DNA from 2 places in the Microbacterium sp. NPDC090014 genome. Region 1 is predicted to be linked to the other one. Evidence: predicted binding sites of a transcription regulator. Region 1 holds the regulator's gene; the other holds the start of a gene.
The links. The regulator HrcA, encoded in region 1, represses chaperone genes, less so after heat shock. The targets are predictions, from matches to a motif close to TTNGCACTCGNNNNNNNCGAGTGCNAA.
Positions count from the first base shown of each region.

Region 2: the regulator HrcA is predicted to act here: its motif matches at 6,827-6,853, upstream of groL (chaperonin GroEL).

Region 1 covers NZ_JBIVFS010000001.1:2,582,791-2,591,308, forward strand. Annotated here, with positions in the region: gene ACIPV5_RS12380 (PhoH family protein) at 1-250, opposite strand, end outside; gene ACIPV5_RS12385 (HIT domain-containing protein) at 312-659, opposite strand; gene ACIPV5_RS12390 (16S rRNA (uracil(1498)-N(3))-methyltransferase) at 704-1,432, opposite strand; gene dnaJ (molecular chaperone DnaJ) at 1,447-2,562, opposite strand; gene hrcA (heat-inducible transcriptional repressor HrcA) at 2,602-3,633, opposite strand; gene hemW (radical SAM family heme chaperone HemW) at 3,740-4,957, opposite strand; gene ACIPV5_RS12410 (DUF1990 family protein) at 4,974-5,627, opposite strand; gene lepA (translation elongation factor 4) at 5,697-7,550, opposite strand; gene ACIPV5_RS12420 (ABC transporter permease) at 7,791-8,518, shown strand, end outside.
Region 2 covers NZ_JBIVFS010000002.1:595,063-603,580, forward strand. Annotated here, with positions in the region: gene ACIPV5_RS16300 (ABC transporter permease) at 1-765, opposite strand, end outside; gene ACIPV5_RS16305 (ABC transporter ATP-binding protein) at 762-1,673, opposite strand; gene ACIPV5_RS16310 (MmcQ/YjbR family DNA-binding protein) at 1,777-2,160, opposite strand; gene ACIPV5_RS16315 (SOS response-associated peptidase family protein) at 2,165-2,818, opposite strand; gene ACIPV5_RS16320 (DMT family transporter) at 2,894-3,835, shown strand; gene ACIPV5_RS16325 (nitroreductase family protein) at 3,841-4,389, opposite strand; gene msrB (peptide-methionine (R)-S-oxide reductase MsrB) at 4,386-4,790, opposite strand; gene ACIPV5_RS16335 (DUF2332 family protein) at 4,860-5,852, shown strand; gene ACIPV5_RS16340 (DUF3263 domain-containing protein) at 5,862-6,119, shown strand; gene ACIPV5_RS16345 (LytR C-terminal domain-containing protein) at 6,189-6,767, shown strand; gene groL (chaperonin GroEL) at 6,890-8,509, shown strand.

The sequences.
Region 1 (8,518 bases):
GTACCTCGCTCGGGCGAGGGCCACCGTCGTTGCGCAGCAGGCGGGCCGAGCTCGTCACGTCGCTCGGGGCGAGGTCGTGGCCTGCCTTGGTCATGGTCATCAGCTCGTCGACCAGGGTCTTCGCCTTCGCGACTGCCTCCGGCGCGCCGGTGAGCGTGATCTCGTTGCCGCGCACGAGCACCTGGACGTCGCGGTGCTCCTTCTCGAGCATCCGGAGCAGTCGATCCTGCGGACCGAGGAGCTGCACCATGGCGACGCCGTCGGCGTAGATCTTCTCGACGGCGGTGTCGGATGCGGTCAGGTCGTTTTCGTCAGAAGCCAACGAGCTTGCTCTCCTCGATGTTGCCGAGCACATGGGCGTGCACGTGGAAGACGGACTGGGCGGCGCTGGCGCCGTTGTTGAAGATGAGGCGGTATTCGCCGTTCGCATGCTCGGAGGCGAGCTGCTTCGCAGCCGCGACGATCTCCGCGAGCAGACCGGGGTCGCCCTCGGCGAGCTCCGTGACGTCGCGGTAGTCCTCGGTCTTGGGGATCACGAGCGCGTGCAGCGGTGCCTGCGGGTTGATGTCCCGGATCGCGAACACGCGGCCGGTGTCGAGCAGGATCTCACCCGGGATGTCGCCGTTGAGGATGCGCGTGAAGATCGAGGGCTCGGACATGCTCCCAGTCTACTGACCGCAGCACTGCCGGGTCCGTAGCCTGATCACCAGCGGCTGAGTGCGACCGACAGCACGGCGATCGCAGCCGGGCCCGCCGTGGACGTGCGCAGCACGGTGTCTCCGAGCAGCACACGCTCGGCGCCGGCATCCGACAGCTTCGAGAGCTCGTCGTCGGAGATACCGCCCTCGGGCCCGACGACGAGGACGATGTCCCTGCCGTCCGGCTCGAGCTCGGACAACCGCACGGGGGCGGTCGGGTCGAGAAGCAGCACCCGCTGAGATGCGGCGCGTCTCGCGAGGTCGGCGGTCGACGCCGGAGGCGCCACCTCCGGGACCCACGCCCGGTGAGCCTGCTTCGCCGCCTCGCGGACGATCGTCGCCCACCGCTCGCGCCCCTTGAGGGCCTTGGGACCATCCCATCGGGACACGCTTCGGCTCGCCTGCCACGGCACGATCTCATCGACGCCGAGCTCGCATGCCGCCTGCACGGCGAGCTCGTCGCGATCGCCCTTCGCGAGAGCCTGCACGAGCACGATGCGAGGGCTGGGCGCGGGGTCGACCGATCGCTCGGCCACGCGCACGTCGACGCGGGACGGAGAGACCTCTTCGGCGACGCCGGTCAGCCACACCCCCGAGCCGTCGCCGACCGTCACCGCCTCGCCGACGCGGAGCCGTCGGACGACGGCGGCGTGCTTCGCCTCGGCGCCGGTGAGCGACACGAGGTCGCCGACCGCTGCATCGGAGGAGTTCTCGACGAGGAAGTGGAGTGCCATGAGCGCCGTCCGGATCAGTGCGAACGGAAGCGGTCGCGGAGCTTCGAGAACAGCCCCTGCTGGAACTGCGCCAGCTGCGGGCCCGGTGCCTTGGTCTTCTTCGCGAAGTCCTCGATGAGCGCGCGCTGCGCGGAGTCGAGCCGGGTCGGAGTGACCACCTGCACGCCGACGCGGAGGTCGCCGCGCAGGTTGCCCCGCAGCGGCGTGATGCCGCGGCCCTTGATCGTCAGCACGTCGCCGGACTGGACGCCCGAGCGGATCTCGAGATCGACCTCGCCGTCGAGACCCTGGATCGTGGTCTCGGTGCCGAGGATCGCATCCGGCATCGACACCTCGAGCGTCGCCAGCAGGTCGTCGCCGTCGCGGCTGAAAGACGGGTGCGGGTTCACGGTGACCTCGACGTACAGGTCGCCGTTCGGGCCACCCGCCTTGCCGACCTCGCCAGAGCCCGGCAGCTGCAGGCGCAGCCCGGTCTCGACGCCGGCGGGAATGTCGAGCGACACGGTGCGACGCGAGCGCACCCGCCCCTGGCCGCCGCAGGTGCCGCACGGATACGGGATCGTCGTGCCGTAGCCCTCGCAGGTGCCGCAGGGCTGAGAGGTCACGACGTTGCCGAGCAGGCTCCGCACCTGACGCTGAACGTGTCCGGAGCCGCCGCAGATGTCACAGGTAACGGGCGACGTGCCCTCCTGGCAGCACGAGCCGTTGCACGTCTCGCACAGCACGGCCGTGTCGACCTCGATGTCGCGGTGCGCACCGAAGACGACGTCGCCGAGATCGAGGGTCACCCGGACGAGGGCGTCCTGTCCCCGTTCGCGGCGTGACCGCGGACGCGCGCCCCTGCCACCGCCTTGGCCCGCGCCGAAGAAGGTCTCGAAGATGTCCCCGAAGCCGCCGAATCCCTGGAAGTTGCCGGCGGCGCCGTCTCCGCCGCCCATGTCGTAGCGGCGACGGGAATCGTCGTCGCTCAGGACGTCGTATGCATGCGTGACGAGCTTGAACTGCTCGGCCGCGTCCTCACCCGGATTCACATCGGGGTGGAGCTGACGAGCGAGGCGTCGGTACGCCTTCTTGATCTCGTCGGTGGAGGCGTCACGAGAGACGCCGAGTACCTCGTAGTGGTCTGCCACAATGGCCCTTCTGCGTGTGCTGTTCTCTGGGCGGCCGCGTCAGCGGGCCGCCTCGTCTTCGTCGAGCATCCGAGACAGATAGCGGGCCACGGCCCGCGCCGCCGCGAGATTGCTCGGATAGTCCATGCGCGTCGGCCCCATCACGCCGACTCGCGCCGTGCCGCTGGGGGCGGCGTAGTTGCTGGCCACGATCGATGCCTCGCCGAGGCCGAAGGACGCGTTCTCGGTGCCGATGCTGGCGGCGAGACCGTGGGAGTCCGCCTCCATCTCGCTCATCAGCCGCAGCAGCGTCACCTGTTCCTCGATCGCCTCGAGCAGAGGGTGGATGCTGCCGCGGAAGTCCTGCTCGCGTCGAGCCAGAGTCGCTGCTCCGGCCATCACCAGGCGCTCCTGACGGAAGGCGCCGAGCTCGTCGATGACGATCGTCGCGAGAGCGCGCAGTACGACGTCATGACTGTGCGCGTCGTCCGCGAGAAGCGCCTGCAGCCGCTCAGCGGCGTCGCTCACCGCCCGGCCCGTGATCAGGGCGGAGAGACGAGCACGCAGCAGCGCCATGTCGGCGTCGTCGACGTCGACGGGCAGCGGGGCGATGCGCTGCGAGACGCCGCCCGCGTCGGTGACGAGCACGATGAGCAGACGATTCGGCGCCAGCGCCACGAGTTCGAGATGCGTCAGATGCGCGCGCGCGAATGACGGGTACTGCGCCAGCGCGACCTGCCCCGTGAGCTGCGTCAGCACTCGGACCGTGCGCACCATCAGGTCGTCGAGGTCGGATGGAGCGGTGAGGAAGGACTCGATGGCCGTGCGCTGCGCGACCGACAGCGGCCGCAGCTGGGCGAGATGATCCACGAACACGCGGTAGCCCTTGTCGGTGGGAACGCGACCGGAGGAGGTGTGCGGGGCGGCGATCAGCTCTTCGTCTTCGAGCAGTGCCATGTCGTTGCGGATCGTCGCCGCGGACACGCCGAAGGAGTATCGGTCTACGATCGATCGGCTGCCGACGGGTTCATGCGTCTCGACGTAGTCCTGCACGATCGCGCGGAGAACCTGGAGGCCTCTTTCGCTGACCATCGCAACTCCCTCCCTCTTGGCACTCACTGGCTACGAGTGCCAATTCTACCCGCCGACGCCGACCACGTGCTGATCCGGCACGATGTCCGGACTCAGCGGTCGCCGATCAGTCGGTGAGCTCACGCACGACGGCATCGGCGAGCAGGCGCCCCCGCAGTGTGAGCTGCACGCGTCCGCGAACGGCAGCGGCCGGGTCGACGAGCCCATCCGCGATCAGACCCGCGACGCGTGTCCTCTTGTCCGCGGCGAGGTCGCTGACGGCGATGCCCTCGCGGATGCGACTCAGCAGCAGGATGCGCTCGAGCGTCGCCGACTGCTCGTCCGGCCGCTCCGTGCCGGCGGCGGGAGACTCCGCTGCGGCGAGCCGCTGTGCATACGCGGCCGGATGCTTGACGTTCCACCACCGCAGGCCGGCGACGTGACTGTGCGCGCCGGGACCGAACCCCCACCAGTCGCTCCCCCGCCAGTAGGCGAGATTGTGCCGCGAACGCTGCTCGGGCGAGCGCGACCAGTTGCTGATCTCGTACCAGTCGAAGCCCGCCGCTGCGAGACGCGCATCGGCGAGCTCGTACATGTCGGCCTGCAGGTCATCGTCCGGCGCCGGCACCTCGCCTCGGCGGATCTGCCGCGCGAGCTTCGTGCCGTCCTCGATGATCAGCGCGTACGCCGAGATGTGGTCCGACTCGAGTGCGAGCGCCACATCGAGCGACGCCTCCCAATCACCGATCGACTCACCGGGGGCGCCGTAGATGAGGTCCACGCTCACGGCGAGGCCAGCGTCCTTCGCCGCGGCGACCGCTGTCGTCACATTCTCGGGGCGATGAGTGCGGTCGAGAGCGGCGAGCACATGCGGCACTGCCGACTGCATGCCGATCGACAGCCGCGTGACGCCGGCATCCGCGAGGGTCCGCGCGACCTCGGGTGTCACCGTGTCGGGGTTCGCCTCGACCGTGACCTCGGCGCCGTCGACGAGGCCGAACGCATCGGTCGCCGCCCCGAGCATCCGCGCCAGGTCGCCCGGCGGCAGCAGCGTCGGCGTGCCGCCGCCGAAGAACACGGTGTCCATCGGGCGCAGCGCACCGGCATCCGCGAGCACACGCCGCGCGAGGTCGATCTCGGTGATGAGCGTCGAGGCGTAGTCCTCCTGCTTCGCGCCGCGGAGCTCTCCCGAGGTGTAGGTGTTGAAGTCGCAGTAGCCGCACCGCACCCGGCAGAAGGGGACGTGCAGGTATGCGGAGAAGGGCACGGAGGAATCGATCGGCAGATCGGAGGGCAGATGTCCGTCTGCCGGTGCCGGATCGCCGAGTGGGAGCGGACCGGCCATCAGAGAGGTGCGACCATCAGACCGGAGTCGCGTACAGCGGCGAGATCGCTCGCAGATAGCGTGCGAACAACTCGCGGCGACGGCGCTTCACCAGCGGCGGGACGACGCGGTAGAGCAGGGAGTTCGGCGCGTCGAAGGCACGGACGGAGAACCACACCTCGTCGTTGTCCTCGCGCCAGTCGATGTCGAAGGACTCCTCACCGCGGACCACCGAGCCTCCGACCGTGCCCAGCACGAATCCGATCCGGCGCTTCTCCTCGGTCACGGAGATCACGCGCAACTCCGCATCCGCCCGCATGCCGGCAACCCGCCCATGCAGGCGCAGCGTCATGCCCGGGCCGGCGAACGGTGTGCCTTCCGCGTCGAAGCGCTGTTCGACGTCGTTCTTGCTCGGTGCGATCGGAGTGCCCTCGGCGTCGAAGCTGACACCGGCGTAGGCGGGGCCGGGCGCGGGACGCACATCCTCGATGCTGAGGCCCGCCGCGCGCTGCGCGGTCCAGGTCAGCAGCGCTTCGCCCGCGGACTGGAAGCGGTCATGACCGCTGCCGATCCGCCAGGAGTTCTCCGCCGGGATGCTGCGCTCCGGCGGGTACTGCATCAGATCGGGCGCGTGGGTCGCACCCACGGCCGCATAGTCAACCGTGTCGTCTCGGAAAGTCCCGCGCCGCATGCGTTCCAGCCTACTTCCCGTTCCCTGGACGATCACCCTCCACGCCGGGAACAGCCCGGCCCGAAGGTCCTACTTCTTGTCCTTGCCCTCGACGTCGCCGGAGAGCGCTGCGATGAACGCCTCCTGCGGCACCTCGACACGACCGACCATCTTCATGCGCTTCTTGCCCTCTTTCTGCTTCTCGAGGAGCTTGCGCTTGCGGCTGATGTCACCGCCGTAGCATTTGGCGAGCACGTCCTTGCGCAGCGCCCTGATCGTCTCGCGGGCGATGATCCTGGCGCCGATGGCGGCCTGGATCGGCACCTCGAAGTTCTGGCGAGGGATCAGCTTGCGCAGTCGCTCCGTCATCAGCGTGCCGTAGGCGTAGGCCTTGTCGCGGTGCACGATCGAGCTGAACGCGTCGACCTTGTCACCCTGCAGCAGGATGTCGACCTTGACCAGGTCCGCCTCCTGCTGTCCGGCGGGTTCGTAGTCGAGCGAGGCATAGCCCTGGGTCTTGGACTTGAGCTGGTCGAAGAAGTCGAACACGATCTCGCCGAGCGGCATCATGTAGCGGAGCTCCACGCGCTCCTCGGAGAAGTACTCCATGCCCAGCAGTGCTCCGCGACGCGACTGGCAGAGCTCCATGACCGTGCCCACGTAGTCCTTGGGCAGCAGGATCGCGGTCTTCACCATCGGCTCCGACACCGAGCCGATGCGACCGTCGGGGTACTCGCTCGGGTTCGTCACCGTCACGGTCTCGCCCGTGTCGCTCGTGAGCACCTCGTAGATCACGCTGGGTGCGGTGGTGATGAGGTCGAGGCCGAATTCTCGCTCGAGACGCTCGGTGATGATCTCGAGATGCAGGAGTCCAAGGAACCCGCAGCGGAAGCCGAAACCGAGGGCGACGGAGGTCTCAGGCTCGTACTGCAGCGAGGCGTCGGAGAGCTTGAGCTTGTCGAGCGCCTCCCGGAGCTCCGCGTAGTCGCTGCCGTCGATCGGGTAGATGCCAGAGAAGACCATGGGTTTCGGGTCGGTGTAGCCCGGCAGAGCCTGGGTCGAGGGCCTGCGTGCCGTCGTGATCGTGTCACCGACCTTCGACAGACGGACGTCCTTCACACCGGTGATGAGGTAGCCGACCTCGCCGACGCCGAGCCCCTTGGACGGCACCGGTTCGGGGCTCGACACGCCTACCTCGAGCGCTTCGTGGTTGGCACCCGTCGACATCATCTGAATGCGCTCGCGGGGCGACAGGCTGCCGTCCACCATGCGGACGTAGGTGACGACCCCGCGGTAGGCGTCGTAGACGGAGTCGAAGATCATGGCGCGGGCCGGAGCATCGGCGTCTCCGACGGGTGCGGGGATCTCCTTGACCAGTCGGTCGAGCAGCTCCTCGACGCCGACACCGGTCTTGCCCGAGACACGGAGCACGTCCTCGGGCTTGCCGCCGATGAGCGATGCCAGCTCCTTGGCGTACTTGTCGGGGTCGGCCGCCGGCAGGTCGATCTTGTTCAGCACCGGGATGATGTGCAGGTCGTTCTCGAGCGCGAGGTAGAGGTTCGCCAGAGTCTGGGCCTCGATGCCCTGGGCGGCATCGACGAGCAGGATCGCGCCCTCGCAGGCGGCGAGAGACCGGGACACCTCGTAGGTGAAGTCGACGTGCCCCGGGGTGTCGATCATGTTGAGCGCGAAGGTCTCGCCGTCGATCTCCCACGGCATCCGCACGGCCTGGCTCTTGATGGTGATGCCGCGCTCACGCTCGATGTCCATGCGGTCGAGGTACTGCGCGCGCATGTCGCGATCCGAGACCACGCCGGTGATCTGGAGCATGCGGTCGGCGAGGGTCGACTTGCCGTGGTCGATGTGCGCGATGATGCAGAAGTTGCGGATCTGCGCCGAAGGCGTCGCGGCAGGCTGAAGCGGAGTGAGAGCGCGTGGTGACATGTCCTGACGATTCTACGGTGAGGTGAGGCTTATGCCCGCTTCGTGCGATCCGGTGATATTCTGCCGAGGTTGCCCGGGAGCCATCCGTGACACCGGATCCCGTGAGCGATAAGACTCCGTCACAGACCAAGTGCAGGCGTCGTGTCGCGCAGATCGGCTGATGGTGATTGACTGTCTTCCCGGCTCAGCGTTGCGTCGGCGGATCCCGCGCGCGTCTGTAAAAGAGAAAGAATCATCACCTTGATCAAGTATCTGTTGCGCCGCCTGCTGGGATGGGTGCTGATGATCGTCATCGCGACGAACATCACCTACTTCCTCGCGTGGCTGTATCTCGATCCCGAGAACAACTACGTCGGACGTCGACCTCCGCTTTCGCCCGATCAGATCGATGCGCTGCTGAAGCCTCGCAACCTCAGCGAATCGGTCCCCCTGATCGAACGATGGTGGACCTGGTTCTCCAGCATCCTCTTCCGCTGGGACTGGGGAGTCGGCCCCACAGGCGAGTCCGTCAACGAGCAGGTCGCATACCGGGTCTGGATCAGCGCCGAGCTCGTGCTCGGGGCGACGATCATCACGACCATCCTGGGCATCGCCCTCGGTGTCTACACGGCATCCCGTCAGTACAAACTGGCCGACCGCATCGGTCAGGGCACGAGCATCATCACGATGAACATCCCCACGGTCGTTGCGGGATTCGCTCTGGTTCTGCTCGCGATCAACTTCAACAACGCGGTCGGCACGACCGTCTTCTACGTCGTCGGATCCTCCAGTCAGGGGGTCGAGGGATTCTTCCCCGTCCTCATAGACGTCCTCCAACACCTGACGCTCCCCACACTCGGCCTGGTGCTCACGGGCTACGCGTCCATCCACTTCCTGCAGCGCTCGCTGCTGCTCGACAACATCAAGGCGGATTACGTTCGCACCGCCCGTGCCAAGGGACTCACCAAGCAGCAGGCCATCCGCAAGCA
Region 2 (8,518 bases), on a different contig from region 1:
CGCAGCCACCCAGCCGGCCAGCGTGAGATACGCGACCGGGCCCTCGAGGGCGGCTCCCTCGGGAAGGATCGCACTCTGAGCGGCGGCGACCGGCAGGTAGTTCGCGGTCTCGAGGAGCCACGTCCACGCGTCGCCGGCGATCGTGAAGAAGCTCGCGACGATCGGCAGGACGAACAGCAGGCCGACGGTCGCGGCGATGGCTCCGGCGCCCGAGCGCAGGATGAAGCCGAATGCGACGCCGATGAGAGCGAAGACGGACATGGCAAGCGACGACACGACGATCGGAAGGAGCGATGCCGCCGGATCGGACCAGTCGATGCTCTGATCGCGCGACGCGACGACCGCGGAGACGGCGACAGCTGCGGCTGAGAAGATCACCAGAGACGACACGAACAGGAAGACCGCGATCACGACGGCCTTGGCGGCGAGCACGGAGCCGCGCTTCGGGTTGGCTGCCAGCGTCGAGCGGATCATTCCGGTCGAGTACTCACCCGTCACTGAGATCGCACCGAGGATGCCCGCGAGCAGCATCGTGAACTGGATCGGCATGACCACGGCCTGAATGGGGTCGAAGCCCGGCAGGTCGATCGCCTGAGCGATGAGCACCGCGATGCCGACGGTGAGCACTGCGGCGATGCCGATGGACCACCAGGTGGAGCGAAGCGTGGAGAGCTTGATCCACTCGCCGCGGATCGCGCGGACGAACGTGAGGCGGTGTCCGGTGTCGACGTGCTGGCGCGTGCGGGCAGGAGCCTGGACGGTCATGAGATCTCCTTCGTGCGGTACTCGACCGAGTCGCCGGTGAGCGCCAGATAGGCGTCTTCGAGCGACCCGGTGGTCGGGGTGAGCTCGTGCAGGGGGATGCCGTGGCGAGCGGCGAGGTCGCCGATGCGGGAGGCCGGCAGGCCGACGATGTCGAGAAGATCGGGAGCCGAGCTCACGATCTCGACCGACGGGCCGCCGACCGCTGTGGCCAGATCCGCAGCGCGGGGCGTGCGGACGCGCACGGTGTTCGTCGTCCAGGCGCGGACGAGCTCTTCGAGCGGAGCGTCGGCGAGCACTCTGCCTCGGCCCATCACGATCACGTGATCGGCGGTCTGCGCCATCTCGCTCATCAGGTGGCTGGACAGAAGGACCGTACGCCCCTCGGACGCCGCATGGCGCACGAACTGTCGCACCCATCGCACCCCCTCGGGGTCGAGGCCGTTGACAGGCTCATCGAGGATCAGCGTGTGCGGATCCCCGAGCAGGGCCGAGGCGATTCCGAGCCGCTGCCCCATGCCGAGCGAGAACTTCCCGGCGCGCTTGCGGGCGACGGGCGCGATGCCCGCCAGGTCGATGACCTCGTCGACGCGCGACGCGGGGATGCCATGGGTCGCCGCCATCGCACGCAGATGATTGCGAGCGGTGCGGCCGGTGTGCACCGCCTTCGCGTCGAGAAGCACCCCCACCTCTGTGAGCGGGGCGCGAAGCTTCCGGTACTCCCGGCCGGCGACGGTCGCGATGCCGGACGTCGGCCGGTCGAGGCCGACGATCATGCGCATCGTGGTGGATTTTCCCGCGCCGTTCGGACCGAGGAACCCGGTGACCGTGCCCGGCTTGACCGTGAACGACACGTCCTGGACGGCTGTCTTGTCTCCGAATCTCTTCGTGAGGCCTTCTGCTGTGATCATGTCTACGACGCTATCGACGGCGCCGCAGCCCGCGCGTCCTCCCTGGGTACCGTTCCCCGGAGGCAGCGGGTCATCCTCACGGTGGATGGCCGGTGCGGAATCGTCAGGACGAGGGGCGCCCGAACAGGTCGGGATCCACGGGCCGCTGGGCGCGTGGGAGCTTCTCGACCACCAGACGGTACGACTCCGTGACCAGCTCGGACACGAGTTCCTCGTCGAGTGACGGCCCCGGCATCAGGGTGATCCAGTGCTTCTTGTTCATGTGGTACCCCGGGACGATGTCGGCGAAGGTCTCGCGCAATGCGACCGAGTCGTCGGGGTGCGACTTGAGCGTGACCCTCCCGGTCTGGTCGAGAGGGATCAGCAGGAACACGCGTCCGCGCACCTTGTACACGTCCCACTCGGGACCGAACGGGTTCTCCCGCGCCGCGCCCGACAGCTCCTCTGCACGCTCCGCCGCGGTGGCGACGAGATCCGTCGAATCCATGAGCTCAGAACAGCCGATCCGCGCCCTTGTCGCTCGCGCGCGGCGCGGCGTGCACGCGCTCGTCGAGCGTCGCAGCGGCGAGCAGCGCCTCGTCGATGATGTCCTTCGCGGGCTCGGCGGTGAGCCACTCCTCACTCAGGGACGCGGGGATCAGCAGCGGCATCCGGTCGTGCACGTCCGCGAGGTGCGGAGGAGCCGGGCGCATCACGATCGAGTAGCAGGTGAAGGACTCGCCGTCGGCGGTGCGACCTCTCTGGGTGACCGCGGCCATCCCGAAGAGGGCCCCCTCGTCGACGAGGAACTCGTGCCACACGCGCTCGGGCTTCTTCATCTCGTACCAGCTGGTCGCAGGGACGAGCGCGCGACTCTTCAATCCGCCGGGGCGCTCCTGCAGCCGCTCGGAGCGGGTGTTGATCGACGGGAACTTCGACGGCTCCCCGTTGATGAGGAATCCCCACCACGCCGGCTCGAGCGTCGGAGCGGTGTCGGGCTGGACCACGATCGGATTGAGATTGCGGAGGTTCTTGCCGGTGGGGCGAACGGTCTCGCGGGCATTCTGCTCAGCCCACTCCCGGAGCCCGTCGAGCACGGCCTCGTCGGCCGCTGCGAGGAGTTCGGTGTCGGTGAACCGGGGGTCAAGTCCGTAGCTCGCGCACATGCCGTCAGGGTACGCCCGGCTACGGACATCGTGCACGCTGCGGGAGGAGGATCCTCGCTCGGCTAGGGTCGACAGGTGACCCAGGTTCGTCGTCTCTCCCCGCCCCTCGCGCTCGGCGGAGCAGTCGCGATCGGCGTCATGACGGCTGTCCAGGCCCGGATCAACGGGGTGCTGGGCGTCGAGATCGACAACGGCATCGCGGCCGGTCTCATCTCGTTCTCCGTGGGACTCGCAGCCCTGGCGATCGTGATCGTCTGCCTTCCCTCGGCTCGTCGAGGCGTCGGACGACTGCGCGGCGGCATCCGCGATCGGACCATCCCGTTCTGGATGCTGCTCGGCGGCGCCTGCGGCGCACTCACCGTATCGACCCAGGGGATCACCGCCGGCGTGCTCGGCGTCTCGCTGTTCACGGTCGGCGTGGTGGCGGGACAGACGCTGCACGGCCTCGTCCTCGACCGGATCGGGTTCGGCCCGGCGGGAGTCGTCGCGATCACGCCGGGACGCGTGCTGGGCGGCGCGTTCGCGCTCGCCGCAGTGGGCATCTCCCTGAGCGGGGACGTGCTGGCCACAGCACCGCTCTGGATGCTGCTGCTGCCGTTCGCCGCGGGTGTCGGCATCGCCTGGCAGGCAGCGACCAACGGCAGGCTGGCTCAGCGCGTGAGGTCGCCCCTCGCGGCCACCTTCATGAGCTTCATCGCCGGCACCGTCGCGCTGCTGGCCGCAGCGGGCATCAGCATCGCCGTGCGAGGGGTGCCCGATGCGCTGCCGACCGAGCCGTGGCTGTACCTCGGAGGATTCCTCGGCGCGGCGTACATCCTGCTCGGCGCCTTCATCGTCGCGCATACCGGCGTGCTGCTGATGGGCCTCGGCTCGGTGCTCGGTCAGCTCGCCACGTCGGTGATCATCGACCTCATCTGGCCCGCGGCCGCGGGGCCGGCGCTCTGGCAGATCGTCGGCATGGTGATCGTCGCCGTGGCATCCGTGGTCGTCGCACTCCCGCGGCGTCGACGCAGCTGAGCGCGCTACTTCTTCTTCGGCTGCGGCATCCGCGTCACGAGTGCCCGGGCGTCGACCGGCTTGCGGCGGCCCGGCTTCTTGCCCTGCGGCTTGCCGCCGACATACAGCCAGCCGAGCAGCTCTTCGTTCTTGCCGATGCCGTGAGCCTTCGCGATGGCCTTCGAGCGCGTGTACCGACCGGTGCGCCACAGCACGCCCCAGCCGGCCTCGTCGAGCAGCAGGCTGAGCATGTGGGCGACGCCTGACGCGACCGCCTCCTGCTCCCACCGGGGAACCTTGTCGCTCTTGCGATAGCTGGCGACCACGGCGATCAGCAGCGGAGCGCGAAGAGGCTTGGTCGACGGGGACTTGTCACCCTCCGCCTTCGCGATCGCCGCGCCGAGCACCTCGCGGTCGGACCCGCGGAGCTCGATGAGACGCCACGGGCGCAGCGACGAATGATCGGCCACACGACCCGCTGCGGCGACGAGTGTCAGCAGCTCATCGCGCGACGGCGCGTCGTCGGTGACCTTCGACCAGGACTGCCGTGCGCGGACCGCCTCGAGGGCGTTCACGACTCTTCGGGTGTGAAGTTCAGGGCGATCGAGTTCATGCAGTAGCGGTCGCCGGTGGGCGTGCCGAATCCGTCGGGGAAGACGTGACCCAGGTGAGAGCCGCAGCTCGCGCAGCGCACCTCGGTGCGCACCATGCCGAGCGTCGTGTCCTCGATGAGCTGCACCGCGTCAGGGCGGATCGACTCGTAGAAGCTCGGCCAGCCGCATCCGGAGTCGAACTTCGTGCCGCTCTTGAACAGCTCGGCACCGCAGGCGCCGCAGGTGTAGAGGCCCGCTCGGCCCTCGTCGAGAAGCTCGCCCGTCCAGGCGCGCTCGGTGGCGGCTTCGCGCAGCACGGCGTACTGCTCCTCGCCGAGCTCCTCGCGCCACTCTTCTTCGGTCTTGTCCACGCTGTACGACATCGGTCCTCCTGGGGGTCTGATCCATTCTCTCGCGTTCAGAGGCGCTCGGCGCCACGAGACAATGGATCCATGACGGATGCCGTGCAGCAGCACTACGCGCGTTTCGCCGAGCAGGAGGCGCCGGGGCGCAGCGACCTGTATGTCGAGTGGGCCGACGGTGTCGCCGCCGACTCCGAGGTCCAGGGCGTGCTCGCGCGGATTCCGGAGAACAGACGGCAGCCCCCGCTCGTGTTCGCGGTGACACGGATGCTGGGCGCCGGCCTCGTCGGCTACGGCGCCTGGCGGTCGTTCGTGATCGCGCGCGCCGATGAGATCGTGGCCGAGTGCACCGACCGGCGTCTGCAGACGAACGAACCTCTGCGTCTCGCGCCGCTTCTGCCCGCGCTGTCGGAGATCGACGGCCCGATCGCGCTGCTCGAGGTCGGAGCCTCCGCAGGACTGTGCCTCTATCCGGACAGGTACTCGTATCGCTTCGTGGGCGCCGACGGGCGGCTGCGCGCGTCGCTCGACCCCGCGGACGGCCCCTCCACCGTGATCCTCGAAAGCCGTGTCGACGGAGCCCTCCCGCCGATGCGGATGCCCGATGTGGTGTGGCGAGCCGGCATCGACCTCGCGCCGCTCGACGCGCGAGACGAGCGTGACCGGCGCTGGCTGCTGGGTCTGGTGTGGCCGGGGGAGGAGGGGCGCGAGCAACGGGTGTCGGCGGCGCTCGACATCGCGGCATCCGCCCCTCCCCACCTCGTCGCAGGCGACGCGCTCGAGCAGATCGACGAGCTCGCCGCCGAGGCGCCCCGCGACGCCGCCCTCGTCGTCACGACTCCCGGCGTGCTGGTGCACATTCCCCGGGAGGCCCGTGAAGCCCTCGTCGACCGCATCCGCGGACTCGGCGCGCGCTGGCTGACCATCGACCCTCCCGCGCTCCTCGACGCCTGGGATCCGCCCGTCGTCGCCGCGGAGTGGCCCGGTTTCGTCGTGGCGCTCGACGGGCAGGTGCGCGCAGCCGCCGACCCACTCGGGCGATGGTGGGAGTGGCGTGCCGGAATCGGCGGGGCGGCGACCTAATCTGATCTCATGCTGGGAGAGCTGAGCGAGCGCGATCGTGCGATCCTCGCGCTGGAGACCGCGTGGCCGCGGCACGGCGGCGCGAAGGAGGAGACCATCCGCGCCCAGCTGGGTATGAGCGCCGCGCGCTACTACCAGCTCCTCGGGCGTCTGATCGAGTCGGAGGCCGCCCTCGAGTACGACCCGATGCTGGTGCGTCGGCTGCGGCGCATCCGCGACTCGAGATCATTCCAGAGAGCCGCTCGCACGCCCGGTTTCGTCGGCTGACTCGCGCGTCCGCCACGCGCCGACGGCGCTCGATGCGGATACAGAGGTCGGTGCCGTTAGCATCGAGGGGTGTCAAAGCCCAGCCGAGATCGATTCGACGACGTCCCCCGATCATCCGGACGCGTCGGAGCGCATCGCGCCGAAGCCCCGGGGATGAACGGCTGGGTCGTGCTCCTCTGGTCTTTCGTGGCCGCTCTGGTGCTCATCATCGGCGGCATCTTCGGCTCGCTGGTGGTGATGGGGCGCATCAGCCTCTTCCCGGAGGCCGTCCCCACGGCCAGTCCTGCACCCGTCGAGACCGGAGTCGTCGACGTCACCTACTCGGTGATGATCCTCAACGCATCCCCGGACGAGGGGCTCGACGAGCAGATGCGCGACGTCCTGATCAACAACGGCTGGGCAGCAGACGTCGTGTTCGCGACCGACAGCGCGAGCCAGGACTTCTCGACGACGACGGTCTACTACGTCGCCGACGAGGACGAGCTCGCGGCCATCGGCCTCGCGAACCTCATCGGCGGAGCACAGGTGGAGCAGAGCGATTTCTACACCGATCTGAACGACACCGGCGCGAAGCAGCTCACGGTGGTCATCGGACTCGATCGCGCGACCACCGCTCCCGAGACTCCCGCAGACACCCCTGCCCCGTAGAGCGCCGCGCGGTCCCTCCCCGCAGCTTGCACTCGATGGGGTCGAGTGCCAGAATGGCGTTAGCACTCTCTCACTCTGAGTGCTAAACCCAACGTCTACGTCCAGGAGGGACGACAAAACTCATGGCAAAGATCATCGCTTTCGATGAGGAGGCCCGCCGCGGCCTCGAGCGCGGCCTCAACATTCTCGCCGACGCCGTCAAGGTGACGCTCGGCCCGCGCGGTCGCAACGTCGTGCTGGAGAAGAAGTGGGGCGCCCCCACGATCACGAACGACGGCGTCTCCATCGCCAAGGAGATCGAGCTCGACGACCCGTACGAGAAGATCGGTGCGGAGCTCGTCAAGGAGGTCGCCAAGAAGACCGACGACGTCGCCGGTGACGGAACCACCACCGCCACGGTGCTCGCCCAGGCTCTGGTCCGCGAGGGTCTGCGCAACGTCGCAGCCGGCGCAGACCCGATCTCGCTGAAGCGCGGCATCGAGAAGGCCGTCGCGGCCATCACCGAGGAGCTCCTCGCCAGCGCGAAGGAGATCGACTCCAAGGAGCAGATCGCTGCGACCGCTTCGATCTCGGCTGCTGACCCCGCCATCGGCGAGCTCATCGCCGAGGCGATCGACAAGGTCGGCAAGGAGGGCGTCGTCACCGTCGAGGAGTCGCAGACCTTCGGCACCGAGCTCGAGCTCACCGAGGGCATGCGCTTCGACAAGGGCTACCTGAACCCGTACTTCGTGACGGACCCGGAGCGCCAGGAGGCTGTCTTCGAAGACGCCTACATCCTCATCGCAAACCAGAAGATCTCGAACATCAAGGACCTTCTGCCCATCGTCGACAAGGTGATCCAGGACGGCAAGGAGCTCGTCATCATCGCCGAGGACGTCGAGGGCGAGGCTCTCGCGACTCTCGTGCTCAACAAGCTCAAGGGCATCTTCAAGTCGGTAGCCGTCAAGGCCCCCGGCTTCGGCGACCGCCGCAAGGCCCAGCTGCAGGACATCGCGATCCTCACCGGTGGTCAGGTCATCACCGAAGAGGTCGGCCTGAAGCTCGAGAACGCCACGCTCGACCTGCTGGGTCGCGCTCGCAAGGTCATCGTCACCAAGGACGAGACCACGATCGTCGAGGGTGCCGGAGAGGCAGACCAGATCGAGGGTCGCGTCACGCAGATCCGTCGCGAGATCGAGAACACCGACAGCGACTACGACCGCGAGAAGCTGCAGGAGCGCCTCGCCAAGCTTGCAGGTGGCGTCGCCGTCATCAAGGCGGGCGCGGCAACCGAGGTCGAGCTCAAGGAGCGCAAGCACCGCATCGAGGACGCCGTCCGCAACGCGAAGGCAGCCGTCGAGGAGGGCATCGTCCCCGGTGGTGGCGTCGCGCTGATCCAGTCCGGCACCAAGGCTCTCGACGCTCTCTCGCTCTCGGGCGACGAGGCGACCGGTGCGAACATCGTTCGCGTCGCGATCGAGGCTCCGCTGAAGCAGATCGCCCTCAACGCCGGCCTCGAGCCGGGTGTGGTCGCGAACAAGGTCTCCGAGCTTCCCTCGGGTCAGGGCCTCAACGCGGCTACCGGTGAGTACGTCGACATGTTCGCAGCGGGCATCATCGACCCGGCGAAGGTGACCCGCTCGGCGCTGCAGAACGCAGCATCGATCGCGGCTCTCTTCCTCACCACCGAGGTCGTCGTGGCTGACAAGCCCGAGAAGGCTCCGGCCCCGATGGGTGACCCGTCTGGTGGCATGGACTTCTGATCCATCACT